DNA from 2 places in the Xanthomonas sp. NCPPB 901 genome. Region 2 is predicted to be linked to the other one. Evidence: predicted binding sites of a transcription regulator. Region 2 holds the regulator's gene; the other holds the start of a gene.
What was found. The regulator FliA, encoded in region 2, starts transcription of late flagellar genes. The targets are predictions, from matches to a motif close to TAAAGTTTNNCNNNCNNNGGCCGATAA.

Region 1: AC1PME_RS17330 (methyl-accepting chemotaxis protein) is a predicted target of FliA. The motif match lies at 4,518-4,544, and genes of this name have one in related genera.

The regions. Positions count from the first base shown of each region.
Region 1 covers NZ_CM161511.1:4,087,683-4,094,833, reverse strand. The annotation lists gene metF (methylenetetrahydrofolate reductase [NAD(P)H]) at 1-649, opposite strand, end outside; gene AC1PME_RS17345 (alpha-amylase family protein) at 851-2,221, opposite strand; gene AC1PME_RS17340 (M14 family metallopeptidase) at 2,555-3,475, shown strand; gene AC1PME_RS17335 (DUF3228 family protein) at 3,669-4,226, shown strand; gene AC1PME_RS17330 (methyl-accepting chemotaxis protein) at 4,700-7,151, shown strand, end outside.
Region 2 covers NZ_CM161511.1:2,604,910-2,612,060, reverse strand. The annotation lists gene AC1PME_RS10955 (chemotaxis protein CheA) at 1-52, opposite strand, end outside; gene AC1PME_RS10950 (protein phosphatase CheZ) at 320-928, opposite strand; gene cheY (chemotaxis response regulator CheY) at 929-1,321, opposite strand; gene AC1PME_RS10940 (RNA polymerase sigma factor FliA) at 1,341-2,090, opposite strand; gene AC1PME_RS10935 (MinD/ParA family ATP-binding protein) at 2,087-2,971, opposite strand; gene flhF (flagellar biosynthesis GTPase FlhF) at 2,958-4,595, opposite strand; gene flhA (flagellar biosynthesis protein FlhA) at 4,766-6,826, opposite strand; gene flhB (flagellar biosynthesis protein FlhB) at 6,844-7,151, opposite strand, start outside.

The sequences.
Region 1 (7,151 bases), 1.5 Mb from region 2:
AGCGCGGGATTTCCGCGCCGCACTGCTCGGAGAAGCGGCGCAGCTGGCTGAAGTTGGAGATCGGCATGATGCCGGGCACGATCGGGATCTGCACGCCGAGCTTGCGCACCGCGTCGACGAAGTGGAAGTAGGCGTCGGCGTTGTAGAAGTACTGGGTGATGGCCGCATCGGCGCCGGCGTCGACCTTGGCCTTGAAGTGGCGCAGGTCGCTGAGCGCGTCGTTGGCCTGCGGATGCGTCTCCGGGTACGCGCCCACTTCCAGGCGGAAGGCATCGCCGTGCTCGGCACGGATGAAGGCGATCAGGTCGGCGGCGTAGCGCAGGTCGCCCGGGTGGCCCATGCCGGACGGCAGGTCGCCGCGCAGCGCGACCAGGCGGCGGCAGCCGATGGCGCGATACAGCTTGAGCAGTTCGCGGATCTCCTCGCGGCTGCCGCCCACGCAGGACAGGTGCGGCGCGGCCTCGAAGCGATGGTGTTGCTTGAGGTGGCGCACGGTCTCGGAGGTGTAGCTCAGGGTCGAGCCGCCAGCGCCGAAGGTGCAGGACACGTACTCCGGCGCGTGGGCCTTCAACCGCGCGGCGGTGCGGTCGAGCTGCGCGCGCTGTTCGTCGGTCTTGGGCGGATAGAACTCGAAGCTGATGGCGGTCATGGGCGCAGCGCGGCGGGCAATGCGGTCAGTATATCTCTTCATCCGGATGGATGTGCAAGATGCGCCGGCCGCCGCATCGGCGCGGCCGCCGCCACCGCGCCGCCCGGATCGGCGATGCTGTCCCCGCTGTCCCCGCTGTCCCCGCTGGGCGCGCTGGGCGCGCTGGGCGCGCCTCAGGGCGCGCCGCTCCGGCGCACAGGCTCAGCGCTGCCACATCCGCGCCTGCCGCGGCGGCAGGCTGAAGGTGTAGCTGCCGCTGGAAATGCGCACCACGCTGCCGGAGCCCAGCGCATCGGTGTAGTCGACGTTCCAGCGCAGCACGCTGCCGTTCATCGGCACCGCGGCGTTGACGGTGTCGCCGCACTTGTTGATGCCGACGATGCCCAGGTCGCCGCGGCGGAACAGCAGGTAGCAGGCACCGTGCGCCAGCACCTGCATGTCGCGGCCCTGCGCGGCGTTGTGGAAGCCGACCATGCGCTTGAGGTCGTCGCGCTGGTAGGCGTTGACCCAGCGGTTGTCGCCGCTCTCGTTGTTGTCCGAGTACACCATCGGCACGCCGCCGTCGCGGCCGAGCAGGTAGGCGTAGGCCAGGGTCTCGTCGACCGGATCCATGATCGCGTAGCGGAAGCCGGCGTTGTTGGGGATGTCGTGGGTGATGGCGAAGGTCACTGCGCGCGCGCCCGGCAGCGCCTGGCCGTAGGCGCCCGGATCCACCAGCAGGTCCATGCTGCCGCCGTAGGCGAAGGCGTTGCGCACCGAATTGAACAGCGGGAAGTCGTAGGCCGCGTGCGGGGTGGCCTGCAGGTACGGCGCCAGGAACTGGTCGTAGTCGGCATTGCCGCTGCCGCCGCCGGTGATCACCTCGCCGAACACCAGCACGCCGGCGCGCACCTGCGCGTCGAGCACCTTGTTCAGATGGTCGAAGCTCATGTGCTTGGCCGCGTCGATGCGGAAGCCGGTCACGCCCAGCGCCTTCAGCGCCAGCAGGTAGTTGCGCTGCTGCTGCACCACCCAGTCGTTGCCGACCAGGTCCGGCAGGCCGGGATCGCCGCCGCCGCCGCAGATGCGGTAGGTGCGCACCTGGTAGGGATCGTTGTAGTCGGTGATGCACTGCGCCGGGCCGAAATCGCTGGCGCTGAGGAAATTCTGCGACAGGTCGCCGAACAGCCGCAGCGACGCATAGCGCTGCGGATTGGCGGCGTACTGGCCGAGCACCGCGCTGCCCGGGTAGTTCAGGTCCGCGCGCGTGGCCGCCTCGTTGGCCATGTGGTTGAGCACCACGTCGGCATAGGTCTCCACGCCGACCGCCTTGAGCGCCTGCACCATGCTGGCGAAGGCGTCGGTGTCGCCGAGCGGGTTGTCGATCAGGCGCATGTCCTGCGGCTGGTAGCGCGCCCACCAGGCGTCGCCCTGCGAGCGGTAGGCCGGCGCCACCAGCACCTTGCGGTAGCCGGCGGCGGCGATCTGCGCGGCGCGCGCCTCCACGGTGGCGTAGGGCCAGTTGAACGCGTGCAGGATGACGTCGGCCTGGGCGCTGGCGGTGGCCAGGAGCAGCAGCAGGCCGACCAGCAGGCCGCGCCAGCGATGCAGGCGCAGCAGACGATTTGCAGCGGATGGGACGCGCATCGTTCGATCTCCTTGTTGCGTGGGCACAGGCACGGCGCCTGCAGGACAGGGGCGTGAGGTCGCCGCGCGGCTGGCGTGCGGCGGGAGGATGCTAAGCGCGCATCGCGGCGCAACATGCGCGCGCTACATACGTATTCATGGCGACAGCGCGCGAAAGCGGGATCGGCATCCGCTTCCGCGCGGGTGCGTTACCGATGCCGGGTTTCCGTTGTATGCGGCGTCGCCGCCGGTGCGCTTTGCTACAGTCGCCGCCCTCACCTGTCGACGCGGAGCCGCCCCATGACCAGTGCAGCCTTCTATCCGATCGGAACCCCCGGCGTGCCCTGGGGCGCCGCCGAGAAGGCGGCCTGGCTGGCCACGCAGCCGCGCCGGCGCAGCTACCAGGACGAGGTGGTCGCGGCCATCGAGCGCCTGCGCGGGCCATGGGAGGTGGTCGAGTACGGCGAACTGGCGTACGCGCAGGCGCGCTATCCGCTGCTGGCGCTGCGCAGCCGCGGCTGGGACGATACGCTGCCGTGCATGCTGGTCACCGGCGGCGTGCACGGCTACGAGACCAGCGGCGTGCACGGCGCGTTGCAGTTCGCACAGCAGCATGCCGAGGACTACGCCGGCCGCGCCAACGTGCTGGTGGCGCCGTGCGTGAGTCCCTGGGCGTACGAGCGCATCCACCGCTGGAACGCCGATGCGTTGGATCCCAACCGTTCGTTCCGCGCCGACAGCCCGGCGCAGGAGTCGGCGGCGCTGCTGCGCCTGGTCGCGCCGCTGCGCGATCGGGTGCGCATGCACATCGACCTGCACGAGACCACCGACAGCGACGAGTCCGAGTTCCGCCCGGCGCTGGCCGCGCGCGATGGCGTCGCCTACGCGCCCGGCGGCATTCCCGACGGCTTCTACCTGGTCGGCGACAGCGACAATCCGCAGCCGGCGTTCCAGCAGGCGGTGCTGGCCGCGGTGGCGCAGGTCACCCATATCGCCCCGGCCGACGCCGCCGGCGAACTCATCGGCACGCCGCTGGCGGCGCCGGGGGTCATCAACTATCCGGTGAAGCGGCTGGGGCTGTGCGCGGGCATCACCGACGCGCGCTACACCACCACCACCGAGGTCTACCCGGACAGCGCCAGCGCCACGCCGCAGCAGTGCAACGCCGCACAGGTGGCGGCGGTGCGCGCGGCGATCGACTACGCCCTGGCGCATCCGTAGCCGCAATCCGGCTGCATGCCCTGTAGGAGCGGCTTCAGCCACGCAGGGCGTTACCGATAGCGCCTGTCGCGGCTGAAGCCGCTGCTACGTGGGGTTTCCGAACACCGGGGTTTGCCGGCGCGGCGACGGTGGCAGCGGTGGGCACTGGCCCTGCCGCGCGCTACGCTGGTGCGCCCTCGTTCGCCACGACGCCATGTCCATCGTCCTCACGCCGTTCGCCCGCACCCGCCTGTTCCCGCGCGATGGCCGCCGCAATGCGATCCAGGATTGCACGCCGGAGCAGTTCGAGCAGCACCTCAACGCGCATGCGCCGCTGCAGGTGCTGGACGGCTACGCGCCGTTCTGCAAGCTGCACGTGCACCGCAACTGGACCTCGACGCGCTGCCTGACCGTGCCGATCACCGACGCCAACCGGCGCCTGCTGCGTTCCGGCTACGAGGCGCGCAGCCGCGAGGAGTTGCCGGTGCTGGTGCGCTGGTTCGAGGGCGTCGAGCCGCCGGTGGCCGAGTACCTGCTGCCGATCCTCTACAGCCGCGCGCAACTCGCGCACGAGGGCGCGCCGATCGAGGCCGACTGGGGCGTGGTCGGTTGCCTGTACACCGCCGAGCCGCAGGAGATTCCGATGGCGCCGATCACCATGCTGCGCAATGCGCTGGGCGTGGAGGAGGGCGGCTCGGGCGTACCGCTGGATCGCGACGCCTATCGGCGCAGCGTGGCGTTCTGGGAACACAACGCCAACTGGCGTCCGTAAGCGCTGCGCGCGCCGTCCGCGCGCGCTGCCTTGCCGGCCGCACAGCGCGTTGCGTACGCGCCGCGCGCAGCTGCCCTTACTGCGCACGGGCGTGAGCGCCTGGCGCTCGGCCACGCACCTACGCAGCCGTCGTCATCCGTTCCCCGTTGCTGCTGTGCTGCTGTCGGTAAGCCGCGTTGCACCCGTGCACCCGGCTGTTCACCAGCGCAAACGTGCAGCAGGGAACTGCGCGCTACCGCGCGTTTTCACCGGGAACCTCTGCCCATTCATCGGCTTGGCGCGGAGCGGCCATCAAGTTTGCGGATGGCGGGACGATAGCCAGAGGGTGGGGCGCATGCAGCAGCACCCGGACGCGATGTCCGGCGGCGCGTCGTGGCCCGGTGGGGAAGGCGTCCCTGGCGGGCCATCGGCGACGGAGACGGCGCGGCGTGTGGCCCCAAGACCGTATCCCTCCCCCTGCCAAGGAAGTCGTCATGTCTACTCCCTCGCCGCATCGCCGTCGCGGCAGCGTCGCCAAACGCCTGATGCTGGGTACCGGCCTGCTCGCGCTGGCCTGCTTCGGCCTGACCGCGATGATCATCTACTGGCGCAGCAGCGACGCGCTGCTGTCGACCTCGCGCACCAGCATCGAGAACCTGGCGCAACTGGAAGCGCAGCGCGTGTCGCGCGAGATCGGCGTGGCCTTCGACGCCAGCGAGGCGCTGGCCAACAGCTTCCGCGTGCAGCACGGCGCCGGCGGCCTGTCGCGTGACACCGCCACGGCGGTGTTGCGCAGCCAGCTCGACGCGCATCCGCAGTGGCTGGGCATCAGCACCATGTGGGAGCCGGACGCGTTCGACGGCAACGACAAAGGCTTTGTCGGCGCCGAGGGCCACGACGCCACCGGCCGCTACATGACCTGGTGGTCGCGGCAGAACGGCACGCTGGTCCGCGAGGCGCTGCGCGACTACGAGAAGCCCGGCGACGGCGACTGGTACCTGCTGGCGCGCAACACGCACAAGCCGGTGGTGATCGAGCCGTACTACTACCCGGTGGCCGGCAAGGACACGCTGATGACCACGCTGGCCACGCCGATCCTGGAGAACGGCCGTTTCCTGGGCGTGGTCACCGTCGACTTCACCCTCGATACCCTGCAGCGGCGCATCGCCGCGCTGCGGCCGATGGGCGAGGGCTATGCCAGTCTGCTGTCGCCGCGGGGCGTGGTGATGGCCAGCCGCGATCCGCAGCAGGTCGGCAAGACCCGCAACGACGCCTGGTCGAAGGACATGCTGGCGCGCGTGGCCAAGGGCCAGGTGGTGTTCGACCATCGCCGCAGCGACGGCGAGGACGCGCTGAGCGTGTTCGTGCCGCTGAAGATCGGCGATGCGCCGCAGGCGTTCGCGCTGGGCATCTCGGTGCCGTACGCACTGGTGATGGCCAAGGCGCGCGCGCTGTTGTGGACCATCGCCGCGGTCGGCCTGCTTTCGGCGCTGTTGCTGAGCGGCGCGCTGTACCTGCTGCTGCGCCGGCAGGTGCTCGACCCGCTGGCCGAGGCGGTGCGGGTGTCCTCCGCGGTGGCCGCCGGGCGCCTGGACAGCCAGGTCCGGCACCGCCGCGACGACGAACTGGGCCAGTTGCTGGACGCGATGGGCAGCATGCAGGCGCAGCTGCAGGCGGTGATGCAGGCGCAGGCGGAGATGGCGCAGCGCCACGACGCCGGCGAGATGAGCTACCGGATGGACGCCGCGCGCTTCCCCGGCGAGTACGGGCGCATGGTCCACGGCACCAACGCGCTGGTCGCCGCGCACGTGGACGTGCAGCGGCGCCTGGTCGAGGTGATGGCGCAGTACGCGATCGGCAACATGCAGGTGGACATGGAACCGCTGCCGGGCGAAAAGGCGGCGATCACCGAGGCGATGCGCACGACCAAGCGCAGCCTGCAGGCGATCAACCAGGCCATCACCGAACTGGCGCAGGCCGCGGCCTCGGGCGATTTCTCCCGGCGCGGCGACGCCGAGCGCTTCCAGTACGACTTCCGCGGCATGGTGGTCGGGCTGAACGGCCTGATGGAGCTGACCGAAGGCAACCTCTCGGCCCTGTCGGCGCTGTTGCGCGCCGTGGCCCAGGGCGATCTCACCGCGCGCATGCACGGCGAGTTCCATGGCGTGTTCGCGCAGATGCGCGACGACGCCAATGCCACCGTGGAGCAGCTGACCGGCATCGTCGGCCGCATCCAGCAGGCCACCACCGCGATCAACACCGCCGCCAGCGAGATCGCCGCCGGCAACGACGACCTGTCGCGCCGCACCGAGCAGCAGGCGGCCAATCTGGAAGAGACCGCGGCCTCGATGGAGGAACTGACCGCCACGGTGAAGCAGAACGCCGAGCATGCGCACCAGGCCAACCGCCTGGCCCAGGACACCGCCGACGTGGCCTCGCGCGGCGGTTCGGTGGTCGAGCAGGTGGTGGAGACCATGTCCGGGATTTCCGACGCGTCGAAGAAGATGGCCGAGATCATCGGCGTGATCGACGGCATCGCCTTCCAGACCAACATCCTGGCGCTCAATGCCGCGGTGGAGGCGGCGCGCGCCGGCGAGCAGGGCCGCGGCTTCGCGGTGGTGGCGAGCGAGGTGCGCGCGCTGGCGCAGCGCTCGGCGACCGCCGCGCACGAGATCAAGGGCCTGATCGATGCCTCGGTCGGCAAGATCGACGACGGCACCGCGCTGGTCAACGGCGCCGGCGACACCATGCGCGAGGTGGTGGCCAGCGTGCGCCGGGTCACCGACATCATGCGCGAGATCGCCGCCGCCTCGCAGGAACAGAGCGCCGGCATCGAACAGGTGGGCAAGACCATCGTGCAGATGGACGAGGTGACCCAGCAGAACGCCGCGCTGGTCGAGGAGGCCACCGCGGCGGCGCGGGCGATGGAGGATCAGGCCGAGGAAC
Region 2 (7,151 bases):
CCTGGGCCTCGATGATGAAGTCGGCAGCGATGTCGTCGGGTACGGCGCTCATGGCTAGAGCCTGCCCGCGCGGTTGCAATCGGCCACGTTGGCGTGTCCGGTTGCCAGGTGGCTGCGCGCGGCGCCGCGACAGGCCGACCGCCTGTTCAAGCCGTGCGCGGCCGCCTGGGGAGCGGACACGGCAACCCGAAGGGCCGCGCTTGGGTGCGTGCGATCCTGCGTCATCATGCGGTCGTCTGTTGACATAAATTCCCTCGTTCTTTCTCGCCGTGCGCGCACCCGAGTGCGGCGTGGCCTAGTCCAATCGCCCGGGCACGCTCTAGAGTCCCAGTCCGGACAGCAGGTCGTCGGCGTCGTGCTGCGACACGCCGTGGCGATCCAGGCCGGGCAGGACCGGGCCGGCCAGGGTGCCGTCGGCCTTGCGTTCTTCCTTCGGCGGCAGACCCAGCGCGCCGAAGCCCTCGTGCACGCGGCGCACGATGCCGGCGACGCGGCGGATGATCTGCCCGGTCAGGTCCTGGAAGCTCTGCGCCAGGGCCATTTCGGTGAGGTTGTGGCGGATCTTGTCGAGGATCTCGCCCTGGTCGCCGCTGAGGCCGCCGGCGGCCAGCTGGTCGGCCAGCGCACGGCATTCCTCGGCCAGGTCCAGGGTGCGGTGGCTGGCCTGTTCGGTCATCTCCACCACGTGGTCCAGGCGCGAGCAGGCATCGTCCAGTTCGCCGGCCTCGCTGGGCACCACCGGCAGTTCGCCGAGCGCCTGCCCCAGATCGCGCGCAAGCCGGCTCAGGCCCTGCATCATCGGCCGTGTGCGCCAGGCGGCGAGGGTGTCGATCTCCCTGCGCCAGCCGGCCTCGTCGCCGTTTTCCAGCGCGTCGAGCGCGCCTTGCAGGCGTTCGATCAGGGCGGTGCGTTCGGCGGTAGCTTCCATTTAGGCGGTCGCTCCCAGGCGTTCGAAGATCTTGCCCAGCTTCTCCTGCAGCGTCTGCGCGGTGAACGGCTTGATGATGTAGCCGTTCACGCCGCACTGGGCGGCCTCGATGATCTGCTCGCGCTTGGCCTCGGCGGTGACCATCAGCACCGGCAGGTGCTTGAGCTTGTCGTCGGCGCGGATGTTGCGCAGCAGGTCGATGCCGGTCATGCCCGGCATGTTCCAGTCGGTGACCACGAACTCGAACGGCGCCGAGCGCAGCGCGACCAGGGCGCTGTTGCCGTCTTCGGCCTCGGCGGTGTTGGTGAAGCCCAGATCGCCGAGCAGATTCTTGACGATGCGTCGCATCGTCGAGAAATCGTCCACGATCAAAATCCGCATGTTCTTGTTCACCACTGACTCCTAAGGGTTCCTATTCTTCGTCTTCCAGACCGGCATCGGCGACCTCGAACGCCTTCAGGCGTCCGCGCAACCGTACCGTGGCCTGGCCATGGATCTGACACACGCGCGACTCGCTGACCCCGAGCACCGCGCCGATTTCCTTGAGGTTCAATTCCTGCTCGTAGTACAGCGACAGCACCAACTGCTCGCGTTCGGGCAACTGCGCGATGGCCTTGCCCAGCTCGCGGCCGAATTCGCTGCGCTCGAGCATCTGCTGCGGATTGGGTCCGCCCTTGGCGATGGTATCCAGTTCGCCATGGTCCTCGATGCGCGACTCCAGGCTCAGCACCTGGCCGCGGGCGGCATCTTCCATCAAACGCAGGTATTCGGGAAGCGGCATGTCCATCGCCGCGGCCACTTCGTTGGCGGCGGCGGCGCGGCCGGTGCTCTGTTCGATCTTGCGGATCGCCGAGGCGGCGTCGCGGGCGCGGCGGTGCACCGAGCGCGGCACCCAGTCGCCGCGGCGGATCTCGTCGATCATGGCGCCGCGGATGCGGATCGAGGCGTAGGTCTCGAACGAGGCGCCCTGTTCGGCGTCGTAGCTGCGCGAGGCCTCGATCAGGCCGATCATGCCGGCCTGGATCAGGTCGTCGATCTCGACGCTGGCCGGCAGCCGCGCCGCCAGGTGGTGGGCGATGCGCCGGACCAGGTCCGAGTGCTGGGCGATGTAGTCGTTGGCGCTGTTGCGCTGGACGGCGCGGTAGTGGGCGGCGGCGTTCATGCGGCCACCCCGCGCTGGATGATGCGTTCGACGAAGAACTCGACGTTGCCGCGCGGGGCGGTCGGCGCCTGCCAGCGCGCGGTGCGCCGGGCGATCTCGGCGATCGCCTGCGCCGACGGGCTGGACGGGTAGGCCTTGACCACCGGCTGCTGGCGCTGCACCGACAGGCGCAGCCAGTCGTCCTGCGGCACGCAGCCCAGGTAGTTCAGCGACACGTCGCCGAGGAACTTCTCGCAGACCCGGCTGAGCTTGTCGTACAGCAGGCGGCCTTCGTTGAGGTCGCGGACCATGTTGGCGACGATCTGCACCCGGTCCACGCCGCGCTCGCGCGAGAGGACCTTGATCAGGGCGTAGGCGTCGGTGATCGAGGCCGGCTCGTCGCAGACCACCACCACCGCGTCCTGCGCGGCCTGGCAGAAGGTCAGCACGCTGTCGGTGATGCCGGCGGCGGTGTCGACGATCATCACGTCCAGCTCGCGCTGCAGCTCGGAGAACACGTTGACCAGGCCCACGTGCTGGGCCGGCGGCAGCTCGGCCATGTAGCGGCGGCCGGAGGCGGCGGGCACCACCATCAGCCCGTTGGGCAGGTCGATCAGCACCTCTTCCAGGGTGCAGCGCCCGGCGACCAGGTCGGCCACGGTGAACTTGGGGGTCAGCCCCAGCAGCACGTCGACGTTGGCCAGGCCGAGGTCGGCGTCCAGCAGCAGGGTGCGCTTGCCCATGTCGGCCAGCGCCATGGACAGGTTGACCGAGATGTTGGTCTTGCCCACGCCGCCCTTGCCGCCGGTCACGGCGATGGTCCGCACCGGACCCAGCGGTTCGTTGCGCGTCGCCGACAGGGGAAAGGCATTGGTCAGATTGACGTAGTCACGCGACGGCATGGGTCTGCTCCGGAGTACAGGGCTTATCGGCAGCGCGCCGCAAATCTTCAAGGCGCAATACCAGGCTGGCGGCGTTGGCGCGGTGCAGGTCGTCCGGCACACGCTGTCCATCGGTCACCCAGGTGATGGGGAGGCGGTGGTCCACGACCACCGACAAGGCACTGCCGAACCGCCCGGTCTCGTCCAGCTTGGTCAGGATGACCCCCTGCGGGTCGGCGCCAGCGAACCGGCGCACCACCTCGTCCAGGTCGGAGAAATGGGCGTTGGCGGGGAGGACCAGCAAGGACCGGACCACCCGCGAGGCGCGCAGCCAGTGCAGCTGCGCGGCCAGGGCGCGGTCGCGCTGGCCCATGCCGGCGGTGTCGATCAGGACCAGCTTGTAGTCGGCCAGGCGCTCCAGCAGCAGCTGCAGCGCGGCGTCGCTGTCGGCCTCGTGCACGGCGATGCCGAGCTGGCGGCCGTAGCTGTGCAACTGTTCGCGGCCGCCGACGCGGATGGTGTCGGTGGTGACCAGGGCCACGTCGCGGGCGGCATGGCGCTCCAGGAAGCGCGAGGCCAGCTTGGCGATGGTAGTGGTCTTGCCGGCGCCGGTCGGGCCGATCAGGGCGATCACGCCGCCTTCCTCGAGCGGGTCCAGCGCGGCGATCGGCAGGCGCTTGGACAGCAGGCCCAGCATCAGTCCGCGGCCGCGGTGCAGCTCCAGGTCGGCGGGGATCTGCATGACCACGTCGCGGATGATGCCGCTGTCGAAGCCGTAGTCGTCCATCAGCTCCAGCGCCTGGGCGCGGACCGGCGAGCCGCGCAGGCGCTCGTCGGTGAGGCGGTTCATCTCGCGCTCGATCATCTGCCGCATCAGCGCCAGTTCGTCGCGCAGCTGCGTCAATTGTTCGTCGTTCTGCGGGGCGGGGAAGGTCGGCACCGCCGCCAGTGCCGCGGCCGCCGGGATTCCGGCAGCGGCCGGCGCCGGCGCGATCGGCGCGGCCGGGGCGCTTACCGGGGTCAGCGCCACCGCGGCGACGTCGTCGCGCCAGGCCGGCGCGGCCTCGGCGGCCGGCGCCGGGGTGGCGGCGAACGGGCTGGGCAGGGGTACGCTGATCGGGGCGTTGCGGAACACGTCCTCGGGAATGCTGAACTCGGCACGGGCCGGCGCTGGCGCCACCGCCGCAGCTGCAGCCGCAGCCGCAGCCGCAGCCGCAGCCTTGGCCGGCGCGGGCTGGCGCGCGGCGGCGGCCGGGGCGGCCGCGCCCGGCATGGCCGAGGCGGCCAGCGCCGCCGGCTGGGTCAGCGGCCGTGCGGCGGCGGCGGGCGCGGCATTGCCGCGGCGTTCGCTGATCGCGGCCATCATCGCCATCGCCGGGCTGGCCGCGGCGCTGTCGCCGCGTGCGGCACGCGGGGCGGCCGCGGCCGGGGCCTGCGCCGCCGCGGCGGCGCGCGGCGCCTCGTCCGGGCGCACCGCATCCAGCGCCCGCTGCACCAGGGCTTCGTCGTAGTTGCTGGCGGCGACGATCTCGATGCCCTCGTCGGTGCGCCGGTTGGACAGGATCACCGCATCCGGCCCGTGCTCGTCGCGCACCATCCGGAAGGCGGTGCGCATGTCGGGGGCGACAAAGCGTTTGATCTTCATGGGTGGAAGCCGGGAATGGAGAACGGGGAATGGGGAATGGACGCGCTGCCGGTGCCGATACGTGGCGGGCCGCGGTGCCGTGTCTGGGTTGTGGTGATCGTGTTCATTGCTCTCTCCGCTTCCGGGACAGGGGGACGATTCCCCATTCCCTGTTCCCGATTCCCGTCATCTCAACTGATCGTGCCCACCAGCTTCAGCCGCTTGTCTTCCGGCACTTCGCTGTAGGACAGGACCGACAGCGCGGGGACGCTGTGGCGGACCAGGCGGGCGAGGGCGGCGCGGACCTGCGCCGGCACCAGCACCACGGCCGGTTCGTTGCGCGCTTCCTGCTTGCTCACGCAGTCCGCCAGACTTTGGTGCAAGCGTTCGGCCAGTCCGGGTTCCAGCGCCGCGCCGTTGCCCTGGGTGGAGTCTTGCAAGACACGTTCCAATTGCGGGGCCAGGGTGAACACCGGCAGTTCCGGGGCCATGCCGGCGATCTCCTGGACGATGAAACGGCCCAGGGCGTTGCGCACCGCGGCGGTGAGCGCGCCGGGTTCCTGACTCTGCGGGGCGTGTTCGACCAGGGCTTCGACGATCTTGCGCAGCTGCCGCACCGGGATCTTCTCGATCAGCAGGTTCTGCAGCACGCGCACCACCACCGACAGCGGCAGCGCCTTGGGGGTGAGGTCCTCGACCAGCTTGGGGGCGCTCTTGGCCAGGGTGGCCAGCAGCTGCTGCACTTCCTCGTGGCCGAGCAGTTCCGGGGCGTGCTCGCGGATCAGGTGCGAGAGGTGGGTGGCGATCACCGTGGCCGGGTCGACCACGGTGTAGCCCATGGTCTCGGCCTGGGCGCGCAGGTGCGGCTGGATCCAGATCGCGTCCAGGCCGAATGCCGGGTCCTTGCCGGGAATGCCGTCGATCTTGCCGAGGGCGCCGCCCGGGTCCAGCGCCAGTTCGCGGTCCGGATGGATGTCGGCGGTGGCCACGGGGACTCCGTGCACCAGCAGGCGGTAGGCGTTGGCCGGCAGTTCCAGGTTGTCGCGGATATGCACCGGCGGCACCAGGAAGCCGATGTCCTGGGTCAGCTTGCGGCGCACGCCCTTGATCCGCGCCATCAGCTCGCCGCCCTGGGCCTTGTCCACCAGCGGGATCAGCCGGTAGCCGACTTCCAGGCCCAGCGGGTCGATCGGGCGCAGTTCGTCCCAGCCCAGTTCGGCGTTGGCCTGGGCCGCGGCTGCGGCCTGTGGCGCCGCTTCGGCGGCGGCCGGCGGCGGCTGCAGGCTGCGCTTCCACATCTTCCAGGCCAGTAGGCCCAGGATCAGCGCCAGCGTCAAGAAAGCGACGTTGGGCATGCCCGGGATCAGGCCGACCAGGCCCATGATCGCCGCGGCCACCGCCAGCGCCTTATGCTGGCCGAACACCTGGCCCATCATCGAGGCGCCCATGTCCTGCGAGCGCGAGGCGCGGGTGACCAGCATCGCCACCGCCGAGGACACCAGCAGCGCCGGCAACTGCGCGACCAGGCCGTCGCCGATCGACAGCAGGGTGTAGGTGGAGGCCGCCTGAGCGAACGGCATGCCGTGTTGTAGCACGCCGACCGCCATGCCGCCGATCAGGTTGATGAACAGGATCAGGATGCCGGCGATGGCGTCGCCGCGGATGAACTTGCTGGCGCCGTCCATCGAGCCGTAGAAGTCCGCTTCCTCGCGCACTTCCTCGCGGCGGGCCTTGGCTTCCTCGCGGGTCAGCAGGCCGGCGTTGAGGTCGGCGTCGATCGCCATCTGCTTGCCGGGCATGGCGTCGAGGATGAAGCGCGCGGTCACTTCCGACACGCGCCCGGCGCCCTTGGTGATGACCACGAAGTTGATGATGGTCAGGATCGCGAACACGACGATGCCGACCGCGTAGTTGCCGCCGATCACGAATTCGCCGAAGGCCTCGATGACCTTGCCGGCGGCGCCGTGGCCGTCCTGGCCGTTGATCAGGATCACGCGGGTGGAGGCCACGTTCAGCGCCAGGCGCAGCATCGTGGTCATCAGCAGCACGATCGGGAAGATGCTGAACTCCAGCGGCCGCTTCACGTACACCACCGCCAGCAGCACCATCAGCGAGATGGCGATGTTGAAGGTGAACAGAGCGTCCAGCACCGGGGCGGCCAGCGGCACCACCACCATCGCCAGCATCAGCAGCACGATCACCGGGGCGCCCAGCCCGTGCTTGATCATGTCCATCACTTTGCGCGTGTTCATCTGCGCGGCCGGCTGGCTCATGGCTGGCTCCCCGGGGCGAATTCATCCACCTCCAGCGGCGGCAACGGCGGCATCGGCCCGCTGCGCCAGGCGCGCAGCTGGTAGACGTACGAGAGGACCTGCGCCACCGCCGAATACAGTCTCACGGGAATTTCCTTGCCGAGTTGGCCTTCCCTATACAAGGCGCGTGCCAAAGGCGGCGCCGAGATCACCGCCACCCGGTGCTGCTCGCCGACCTCGCGGATGCGGAAGGCGATCTCGTCCACGCCCTTGGCGACCACGGTGGGCGCGCGCATGCGCCCGCTCTCGTACTTCAGCGCCACCG